3 regions of the Peribacillus sp. TH16 genome follow, and region 2 is predicted to be linked to each of the others. Evidence: riboswitches for the same ligand, from Rfam matches in the RefSeq annotation. Region 2 holds a riboswitch; each other region holds the start of a gene.

Region 1 (3,286 bases), 1.6 Mb from region 2:
TAACGATGAAGATCGCAAGGATATGGAACGTATCGTCCGAGAATATGCTGAAAAAGGACAATACTATAAACATGCAGAACGCATTAAATAATTCATGTAAACTCACGAGTAAACTTGCATAACTCACGAGTAAAACACTAAAATTCACGAGTAAAACTACATAATTCACGAGTAAAACCCAAAACTCACGAGTAAAAACTAAAACTCACGAGTAAAACTAAAATTCACGAGTAAAAAACTACATAATTCACGAGTAAAAAAACTAAATGGCTGGTTTAAATAGGATTTCTTGAATTATTCCCTTAGTCGACAAATTTAATCCATTTCACAATTGAAAAAGGTGCCTCGCTAGTTGCGAGGCACCTTTTACTTTTATTTGATTACGCTTGTGCTTTTAAAATTTCAGCTTTATCTGTGCGTTCCCAAGGAAGATCAACATCTGTACGGCCAAAGTGTCCGTAAGCAGCTGTTTGTTTGTAGATTGGGCGACGAAGATCAAGCATTTTGATGATACCAGCTGGACGCAGGTCGAAGTTAGCGCGTACTAGATCAACTAGTACTTCTTCGCTTACTGTTCCTGTTCCGAATGTATCAATCGAGATTGATACAGGCTCTGCCACACCAATTGCGTATGCCAATTGTACTTCCGCTTTGTCAGCAAGGCCAGCAGCTACGATGTTTTTCGCAACGTAACGAGCAGCGTATGCCGCAGAACGGTCAACTTTTGTAGCATCTTTACCGGAGAATGCACCGCCACCGTGACGAGCGTATCCGCCGTACGTATCAACGATGATTTTACGTCCAGTAAGACCAGCATCCCCTTGAGGTCCGCCAATTACAAAACGGCCAGTTGGGTTAATGAAGTACTTAGTCCCAGCATCGATTAATTCAGCTGGTACAACTGCTTTAATCACATGTTCTTTTAAGTCAGCTTGAATTTGCTCAAGAGTTACCTCTGGATCATGTTGTGTTGAAATAACAATTGTGTCAACTCTTACAGGTTGATTATTTTCATCATACTCCACCGTTACCTGTGTTTTACCATCAGGACGTAAGTAAGCAAGCGTTTCATCTTTACGAACTTGAGACAAACGGAATGAAAGTTTATGAGCTAATGAAATCGGAAGTGGCATAAGCTCTTCTGTTTCATTGCAAGCAAAACCGAACATAAGCCCTTGGTCCCCTGCACCGATTGCATCGATTTCTTCATCTGACATATTTCCTTCACGAGCTTCCAACGCTTTGTCTACGCCAGCTGCGATATCAGCAGATTGCTCATCAATAGAACTCAATACGGCACAAGTTTCAGCATCGAAACCGTATTTCGCACGTGTGTAACCAATTCCTGCAATCGTATCACGAACGATACGTGGAATATCCACATAAGCGGACGTTGTAATTTCACCAGCAACAAGTACAAGACCTGTTGTTACACTTGTTTCACACGCAACACGTGCATTTGCATCCTTAGCAAGGATAGCATCTAAAATGGAATCTGAAATCTGATCACAAATCTTGTCCGGATGGCCCTCTGTAACAGATTCAGAAGTAAATAGACGTTTCTTTGACATCATATTTCCTCCTTGGAAGTTAGTATGTTGTAGGCAAAAGCCTGATTTTTTTACGGAACTCGTTTTCCCTTATTAGCTTCAACTATAGACACAGAATTACTAAAAAACACAAAAACCTTCCCTGGCAAATGAGGAAAGGTTTAAAATTCTGTCATCTATCCTTTCACTCTTATCGTTCAAGGGTTTTTTACCTTGCTCAGGTTAGCACCATCACCACTATTCCTTGAAGAACTATCGCTTTATTTTCGGCGATTGATCTTGGAGTCAAGTTCAATATGGCAGGTTGCTGGGTTTCAAAGGGCCTGTCCCTCCACCAACTCGGGATAAGAGAATCCGTACAATTTAAGATATTATCGTATTTGGTCGGAATCTGTCAATGCTTTTCGAAAAAGAACATTTTTCCCCATCACAGCTTTCACGATAAAAAATGTGCTAATCCTCTGTCATTATTGGATTTTCGATGTAGAAAACAAACGAAAATGTAGAAAATTACCATAGATAAAAGAACTTGAAAAATCTGACTTCGAACCGCATAATAACTTTTTAGGATTTTGCCTTTTGATGTAATAGCAAGTTGTTCTTTTCTTAATTTCTTCCTATTAATTAAAAGAATAAAACCTTTTTTATATTCCTGAAACGAGACCCATTCGATCAAGATTCTAATCTTGATAATGGGCTTTCTTCCTAATTACACCACCCAGTTCAGATTCCTCCATTCAAGTATATGCAGGAACCCGAACTCGGTTCATAACGCATTTTAAAAAATGATTAAGGAAACCATATAAAAAATATCACAAAAAAAATAAATAGTATAGACTATTTAAGTGAATGTGTTATACTAATTGTAATATAAAAACTTAAAACAAAGGAAGGTACCTCATATATGAATTCTGTAGATGTTTCTAATGAGTTACACCAATTATTGGCAGGAAATAATGTGCAAACTCAACTTTCAGTTCCCCAATTGGTTGAAAAAGTATTAAGCAGAAACGAAGGCGTTCTGACATCAACTGGCGCAGTAAAAGCTGAAACAGGCAAATATACTGGCCGTTCACCTAAAGATAAATATATCGTAGACGAAGCTTCTGTGAAAGACAAAGTAGATTGGGGTTCCGTAAACCAACCAATCTCTGAAGAAGTATTCAATAAACTATATAATAAAGTAGTTGACTACCTAAAAGCAAAAGAAGAGATTTTTGTTTTCAAAGGTTTCGCTGGCGCGGACGAAACATCACGTCTTCCTATCCAAGTTGTAAATGAATATGCATGGCATAATCTTTTCGCTCACACTTTGTTCATCCGTCCAAATGAAGAAGAACTAAGAGGTCACGAATCAGAATTCACGATTCTTTCTGCACCTAATTTCAAAGCAGATCCAGAAGTAGACGGAACTCAATCCGAAACATTCATCATCGTTTCATTTGAACGCCGTACTATCTTAATCGGTGGAACGGAATATGCAGGTGAAATGAAAAAATCGATCTTCTCAATCATGAACTACCTACTTCCAGAGGCTGGAATCCTTCCAATGCATTGCTCTGCTAACGTAGGACGTGAAGGAGATGTCGCTTTATTCTTCGGACTGTCTGGTACTGGTAAAACAACTTTATCTGCAGACACTAATCGCAAACTGATTGGTGATGACGAGCACGGCTGGTCTTCTAACGGTGTATTCAACATCGAAGGCGGCTGCTATGCAAAAACAATTAACCTTT
Region 2 (3,286 bases):
CGATGACACTTTTATTTCCAACAGCGAAGCCCACTCTCCACCCTGCCATATTATATGTTTTAGATAAAGTATATATTTCGATACCTACATCTTTTGCCCCCTCTGCTTGAAGGAAACTAATCGGTTTTTTTCCATCAAATCCAATCGCTCCATAAGCAAAGTCGTGAACCACACAAATTGAATGTTCTTTCGCAAACGAGACGGTTTCCTCAAAAAAACCCTCAGTTGCTGATGCTCCAGTTGGATTATTCGGATAGTTCAAGAACATCATTTTGGCTCTTTCAAGGGTTTCTGTATGTATTTCTCCATAATGCGGAAGATAATCATTTTCTTCTGTCAAAGGCATGAATTCTGTTTTTGCTTGGGCTAAAACTACACCAGATAGATAATCAGGATAGCCTGGATCAGGTACCAGAATCGTATCCCCGGGATTCAATAAACATTGTGGAAGTTCGACAAGTCCTGCCTTTCCACCAAATAGAATAGCCACTTCACTATTAGGATCTAACTTGACACCATATTCACGTTCATAAAAGACAGTCGCAGCTTCTTTTAAGTATTGATGTCCTCGGAAAGGAGAATATTTATGATTTATTGTATTTTCTGCAGCAGTCTGCAAACTTTTCACAATATGCTCTGGCGTCGGCTGGTCAGGATTTCCCTGCCCTAAATTAATGACATCATGACCTTGCTCTGTAATTGCCTTAACTTTTGCAACTAGAGAAGCAAAAAACTGCTTGGGTAGTTCCTGAAGCTGTCTGGATTTTTCGAATTGCATCATTAAACACCTTCTCTGAAATTTCTTGAAATTCTAGTCACAAATGATATATGTTTATCATAGTCTTGTAAAGTGTTTTTTTACATATAGAGGTTTTAAAAAATGAAATGGAAAATCTCCTTCCACCAAATGGATATGCCTTTGGATAACCCTATATTAACTTTCATTTCGCAGTACAAATGGATAGAAAACGCCGTCTAATCTAATCCGGATATAGTTATTTTACCTGAACTTTGAACAGTTGGATACGAATTAACTAGGTTGAATGAGATTGCGGATGAAGAAGCAGAAAAAACGATTACATTCATTTGTTATAACATACGTTTACAAGGATGTCAGTGAGTCCATGCCGTTCAAGGTGCGGAAGTTCTATTCGTATCCGCCGAGTGGCCCAAACCGAGCCTCGATTATTAGGGACCGATATAGGGTCAGCCGTGCCATGGAGAACCAAGCCTACGTTTTAGCATTAAATCGTTCAGGGTCCGATTTTATTAAACTATTTGCCGAACAATCCCTGATTATAGATCCATGGGGGAATATCGTAAGTGAAGCCGGCGAAGAAAGAACTCCTAACAGGTACCCTGGACCTCTCAAAAGTAACGGAAGCATGTAACAAAACTGAATTCGAAGAACGTCGTGCGGATTATTATTAAATTACCCATTGACAAACTATTTAAAAAGTTGATATTATTTTCCCGAAGATTAAAATTTCAGAAAACATTAACATTTACATTTACTCTTATCAAGAGCAGGCTGAGGGATAAAGGCCCTATGAAGCCCAGCAACCGACTGTAATACCATTGTGAAATGGGGCGGAGTTTCCGCCGGATTATAAATCCACAGGGCACGGTGCTAATTCCACCAGAAAGCAATATTTCTGGAAGATAAGAGGTCCGAAGCTAAAACTTCTGCCTCTTTCTATATGAAAGAGGCTTTTTCATTATTATTTTAAATATTTGGAGGGGAAAATAATGACTTTAAACCATTCGAACTTTGAATTACTGTCAAATGAAACTGCAATAACCCTTGCAAAAAAACTAGGGTTGGTCAAAACAGATGCCACTTTAAAATGTAGAGAGATAGGCGATGGAAACTTAAATTATGTCTTTCATATTACAGACACAGCCACAAAAAAAGGAATTATAATCAAACAAGCGGTTCCTTATGCAAAGGTACTTGGTGAAAGTTGGCCGCTGACCTTAAAAAGGGCTGCAATTGAAGCAAATGCACTTATCCATTTCAAGAGCTATTGTCCCGAATTTGTACCGCAAGTCTATTATTCAGATGAACAGCTTGCTATCACAATCATGGAAGACCTCTCACACTTAAAAATAGCGAGAACAGGCTTAATCGATGGCGATCAATTTCCATTACTATCGAAACATATTGGTGAGTATGTTGCCAAAACGGCATTTTACACATCTGATTTGCATTTAGAACCGTCTGCGAAAAAAGAAGTGGCCCGAAACTTCACGAATCCTGAACTCTGCAAAATTACTGAAGTTTTTGTTTTCACAGATCCTTTTTTTGAAGAACTACCGGGTGAGTATGAAGTAGAATTGACGGATGCTGCCAAAAGCATTTGGAATGATCAAGAAGTAATACTTGAAGTCGCTAAGCTGAAACAAAGCTTTGAAACCGAACAGGAAGCCTTACTTCATGGAGATTTACATACGGGAAGTATATTTGCAAGTGATACAGAAACGAAGATTATTGATCCTGAATTCGCTTTTTATGGACCAGTTGGGTTTGATCTTGGCCAATACACAGCAAACATTCTATTCCAGGCAGTTACACGTAATCCCGCTGGAAAAGAGGAAATTTTCACACACCTCCAAGAATTTTGGGATACTTTTGAAGAGACATATACTAGTCTTTGGAATACCCAAAACAAAAGTCCGTTTCGTCAAGTAAATGGTTATCTATCATATGTGCTCACTAAATTCAGAAAAGATGCATATGGTTTTGCTGGCTGCGAGCTGATTCGGAGAACAATAGGCTTATCTCATGTTGCAGATTTAAATGTTATTGAAGATAAAGAAACAAGAATCGCTGCCAAAACGGCTACATTGAAAATTGGTGCTTTTTTAATTAAAAAAAGGGAACAATTGGATGTTCCAGCTGTGATTGAAGCATTGAAGCAACATACACTGCCTACCTATTCAACCCTTTAAAAGGAGAACTACATATGACGACGACAACAGCCTTACCTTATTCCGTTCAATGGGATGATACTCATATAACTTTATTAAATCAACAGGCCTTACCTACAATTACAGAATTCATTAAACTTTATTCCGTTGAGGATGTATTTGACAGCATTTTGACATTAAAGGTCCGCGGTGCCCCAGCAATTGGTCTAACTGCAGCATTCGGTGTCGCACTTGGAGCGAATCAGGATGGTTCAACTGATTTAGGGGAATTCAAACAAAATGTAACTAAACATATTAAAAAACTAGCTTCTTCACGCCCTACTGCAGTCAACCTTTTTTGGGCGTTAAAAAGGAT
Region 3 (3,286 bases), on a different contig from region 2:
TTCCCTGCTCCGTTTGCGCCGACCACTGCATGGGCTGTCCCTGATTGTACTGAAAAATCAACTTCACTAAGCGCCTTTACTCCCGGAAATTCAATCGATATCTTTTTCATTTCTAGTTGTGTGCTCATGCCCATTCCCCCTATTAAACAGACACTCTCTTCACTAGAAAGAGAGTGTCTAATGACTCTGTTTTTTACTTTTTATAATGATCTTTCAATACTTTCATCCATTCTTCTTCAAATTCCGTTGATACTCCCCATCCTTCGACAATACCGGACAAGTTGGCCATGTTGACCGCTTCTTTTGAAGCTTGAATCTGCTCTTGTGAAATAAGTGAAGCTTCTAAGTCATATGTTTGCGGTGTTTCTTCACCCGCTAATTTTTTTGCCAAAATCCTCATATTCACTGCACCAATCAATTTCGGATCGACAGCTGCCGTGTAAGACCAAGAGCTGCCTTTCGCTTGAATCTCTTGAAGATCAGCATTAGATACGTCGATTCCGTATATCTTCACTTCATCGCGGCCAGCTTCTTTAATCGCACGAGCCGCTCCAATTGCGAATGCATCCCATGTTGCGAAAATCGCATCTAGTTTGCCTTTGGGATATTTATTCAACATTGCGGCTACCGCATTTTGTGTCTGAACCGAAGTATCTGCAGATGCTACTCCGAATCTTTCGACTTCTTTAATCCCAGGATTTTCTTTTAATTTTTCCTGATACACCGCATTTCTTCTCACCATTGGCGGGAAACCATCTACCCAAAGGTATGCGATCGCTGCTTCACCTTTTTGTTCTTCTATCAATTTATCAAAAGCCAGTGTTGCCAATGCTTCATCATCCTGTGAAGTTAAGGTCACACCGTCAATTTTAGATAAGTCGCTAATAGAGTCGAATGTAACAACGCTCTTTCCTGCATCAACCAACTTTTGAACGTCATTCACTGTTGCTGCATCATCACCATGGGAGATAATATAGCCGTCATAATCTTCTTGTAAAGCCTGGGCGATTGCATCATGGAATTTAGCCGTATCGCCATTTGCTGTATACGTATCCACTTGAAAACCTAATGCTTCTCCTTCTTCCTTCGCTCCAGCTAAATATTGAGCCGTATGATCATCTCCGCCAATTTTACGAATGACTTTGATTTTGGCACCTTCCCCTTTTGCAAATCGTTCTGGGACATTTTTAAAAGATACTTTTTCATCCTTCTTTGATTCTGTTGAACTTTGTCCTGAAGAGCAGCCCGTTAAAAGCAAAGCCGAAGCTATGACCGAAACGAAAACCCTTTTAAAAATTGACTTCCTCATTTTAGTTCCCCCTACTTTTCACTCATTAATCTTATCAATTAGGTTGGTGTAAATCCCAAAATAAAAACCTCTCTAGAATAGAGAGGTTTAATCAGCTGATTTGCAGACTTGTCCCTCTCTTATCTGTCAAAACATTTCTGTTTTGCAGGATTTAGCACCAATTCCTAATGGAACGGTTGCTGGGCATCTTAGGGCCAGTCCCTCCGCCACTCTTGATAAGAGAATATAATGTGTTACGTTTTTCGTAATTACCACTTTATAGGGATATAGTCGTAAAGTCAATAGATTTTTGAATATTTAAAATGTTTCTTATTACACTTATTTTCTTTGTAGCTTAGCCAGACGCTTTTTCTCGATCTTTTCAAGTCTTTCTAACTGACGTAGTTTCACTTCAAATAGAGTAATCGGGTCACGGTATACTTCCGGATTTTCTCTCATATGCTCCAGTGCTGCCTGATGATCTTTGATTTCAGTCTGTGTTTGTTCTATCGTTTTTTGAAGTAAGGCAAATGAACCGCGATAGAAAAGTGAGATATCTCTATCCAAAGATTTTTCAAACAATCCGAATTGTGTAAGGAAACGGTCACTGATCATCTCTGCAACATCCTGGTAGTCTTCACTTTCTAGGTACTTCTTATACCGGTTGTACATATTAGCTTTATTTTGCGGAATCGCTCCAAACAGCTTCCCTGCCCCTTTAAGCAGCAATTGCGATGGGGTCCGGCGTAGTAAAATATTAACGTCTTCAATGCGGATACTGCTTGTCATCCGATCCGCATCACGGCGCCAATCATCCAAAACTCTAAAGTCTCCCGCAAGTGTAATTCGCTCTTCTTTGTACAATTCATTGAACCCTGTGCTCATCTCATCCATAAACTGTTGAATTTGTGTAAATTCCAACTGAGATGTAGCAATCCAGTCTTGAAGAGAACGGTAATATTGCGGCATAATCTTGTCTGAAATATATGCCTGAATCTGCTCATTCATTTCATCGTTCAACTGTATATGAACTTGGCTGAAATCGCTACTTTCCGTTAATGATTTAGAACATTCTCTTAGTAATTCAGGGATTCTTGAAGAAAGCTGTTTTTTCACTTCTTCTTTAATTGAACGATACGACCTTATGATATTTTCACTTTTTTCTTTTTCCAAATCTGCCAGTTGATTGACGGCTCCATTCAATTTGACTTCCATCTGCTCATTCCAAGAAATGGAGTGCTCGCATTTCCGCTCATTAGCTGCCCGTTTTTCTAGCAGGTAAGATAACGTTTTGCGAATGAATGCAAGAATCTTCTCAGATCTTCTTTCCTTCCAATTATCAGCTTGATAATTCGAATCAAGGAAGGATGAAAGGTCCTGTAACTGCTGTTTGCTGTCATAAAGTTTGGAGAACGCAAATACTTTTGCGTTCGGGAAATACGCATTCACTTTATCCCATGTTTCATCTTCCATCCGGACTGCCACTTGGTCACTGTAAATCGTATCCATCTTATTTAGTAAGAAATGAATCGGAAGTTTCGGTGCCATCATTTGAATTTCCAATAACAAATCTCGTTCACTACCGGTGAAAGGCGCTCGTGCATCGAGAACAAACATCAATCCATCGCTGCCCTGTAAATACCCTTGGAAATCAGAGTCTACACTTTTTTCCCCATTGAACCCTGGTGTATCAAGTAAACGCAGGCGATTATTTCTTAGGTAGTCACTAATAAGGGTCACGTCGACAATGGTTCCGCGCTGACGGCGTGTTTCATCCAATTCAGTTAACTCACCAACGACTTTGTGATCTGTATCTGTAATTTCATAGATTTCCAGATTATCTCCATCTTTGACACTGACAAGGGACGAATGGTCCTCGGCAGCAATACTCTCTCCAGCAAGTGACTGAATAAAGGATGTTTTGCCATTGCCTGTGCTTCCGACAAGAAGAAGATTGAAATTTTCGGTATCCTTAAGTCCGTCTACCATCCATTTCAG

The links. A riboswitch is a leader RNA that binds a small molecule or an ion and turns the genes downstream of it on or off. The one in region 2 is predicted to bind S-adenosylmethionine.
Region 1: it holds a riboswitch for S-adenosylmethionine, as region 2 does, so the genes downstream of both, metK (methionine adenosyltransferase) here and mtnK (S-methyl-5-thioribose kinase) in region 2, are expected to answer to the same signal.
Region 3: it holds a riboswitch for S-adenosylmethionine, as region 2 does, so the genes downstream of both, JFV29_RS10775 (sugar ABC transporter substrate-binding protein) here and mtnK (S-methyl-5-thioribose kinase) in region 2, are expected to answer to the same signal.

What each region holds. Positions count from the first base shown of each region.
Region 1 covers NZ_JAEKEM010000009.1:2,211,813-2,215,098, forward strand. The annotation lists gene JFV29_RS24625 (gamma carbonic anhydrase) at 1-91, shown strand, start outside; gene metK (methionine adenosyltransferase) at 381-1,574, opposite strand; SAM riboswitch class I at 1,738-1,901, opposite strand; gene pckA (phosphoenolpyruvate carboxykinase (ATP)) at 2,455-3,286, shown strand, end outside.
Region 2 covers NZ_JAEKEM010000009.1:641,216-644,501, forward strand. The annotation lists gene JFV29_RS17030 (pyridoxal phosphate-dependent aminotransferase) at 1-781, opposite strand, end outside; gene JFV29_RS17035 (nitrilase-related carbon-nitrogen hydrolase) at 1,056-1,391, shown strand; SAM riboswitch class I at 1,515-1,669, shown strand; gene mtnK (S-methyl-5-thioribose kinase) at 1,750-2,952, shown strand; gene mtnA (S-methyl-5-thioribose-1-phosphate isomerase) at 2,967-3,286, shown strand, end outside.
Region 3 covers NZ_JAEKEM010000002.1:2,241,866-2,245,151, forward strand. The annotation lists gene JFV29_RS10770 (sugar ABC transporter ATP-binding protein) at 1-128, opposite strand, end outside; gene JFV29_RS10775 (sugar ABC transporter substrate-binding protein) at 194-1,309, opposite strand; SAM riboswitch class I at 1,426-1,531, opposite strand; gene JFV29_RS10780 (GTPase domain-containing protein) at 1,628-3,286, opposite strand, start outside.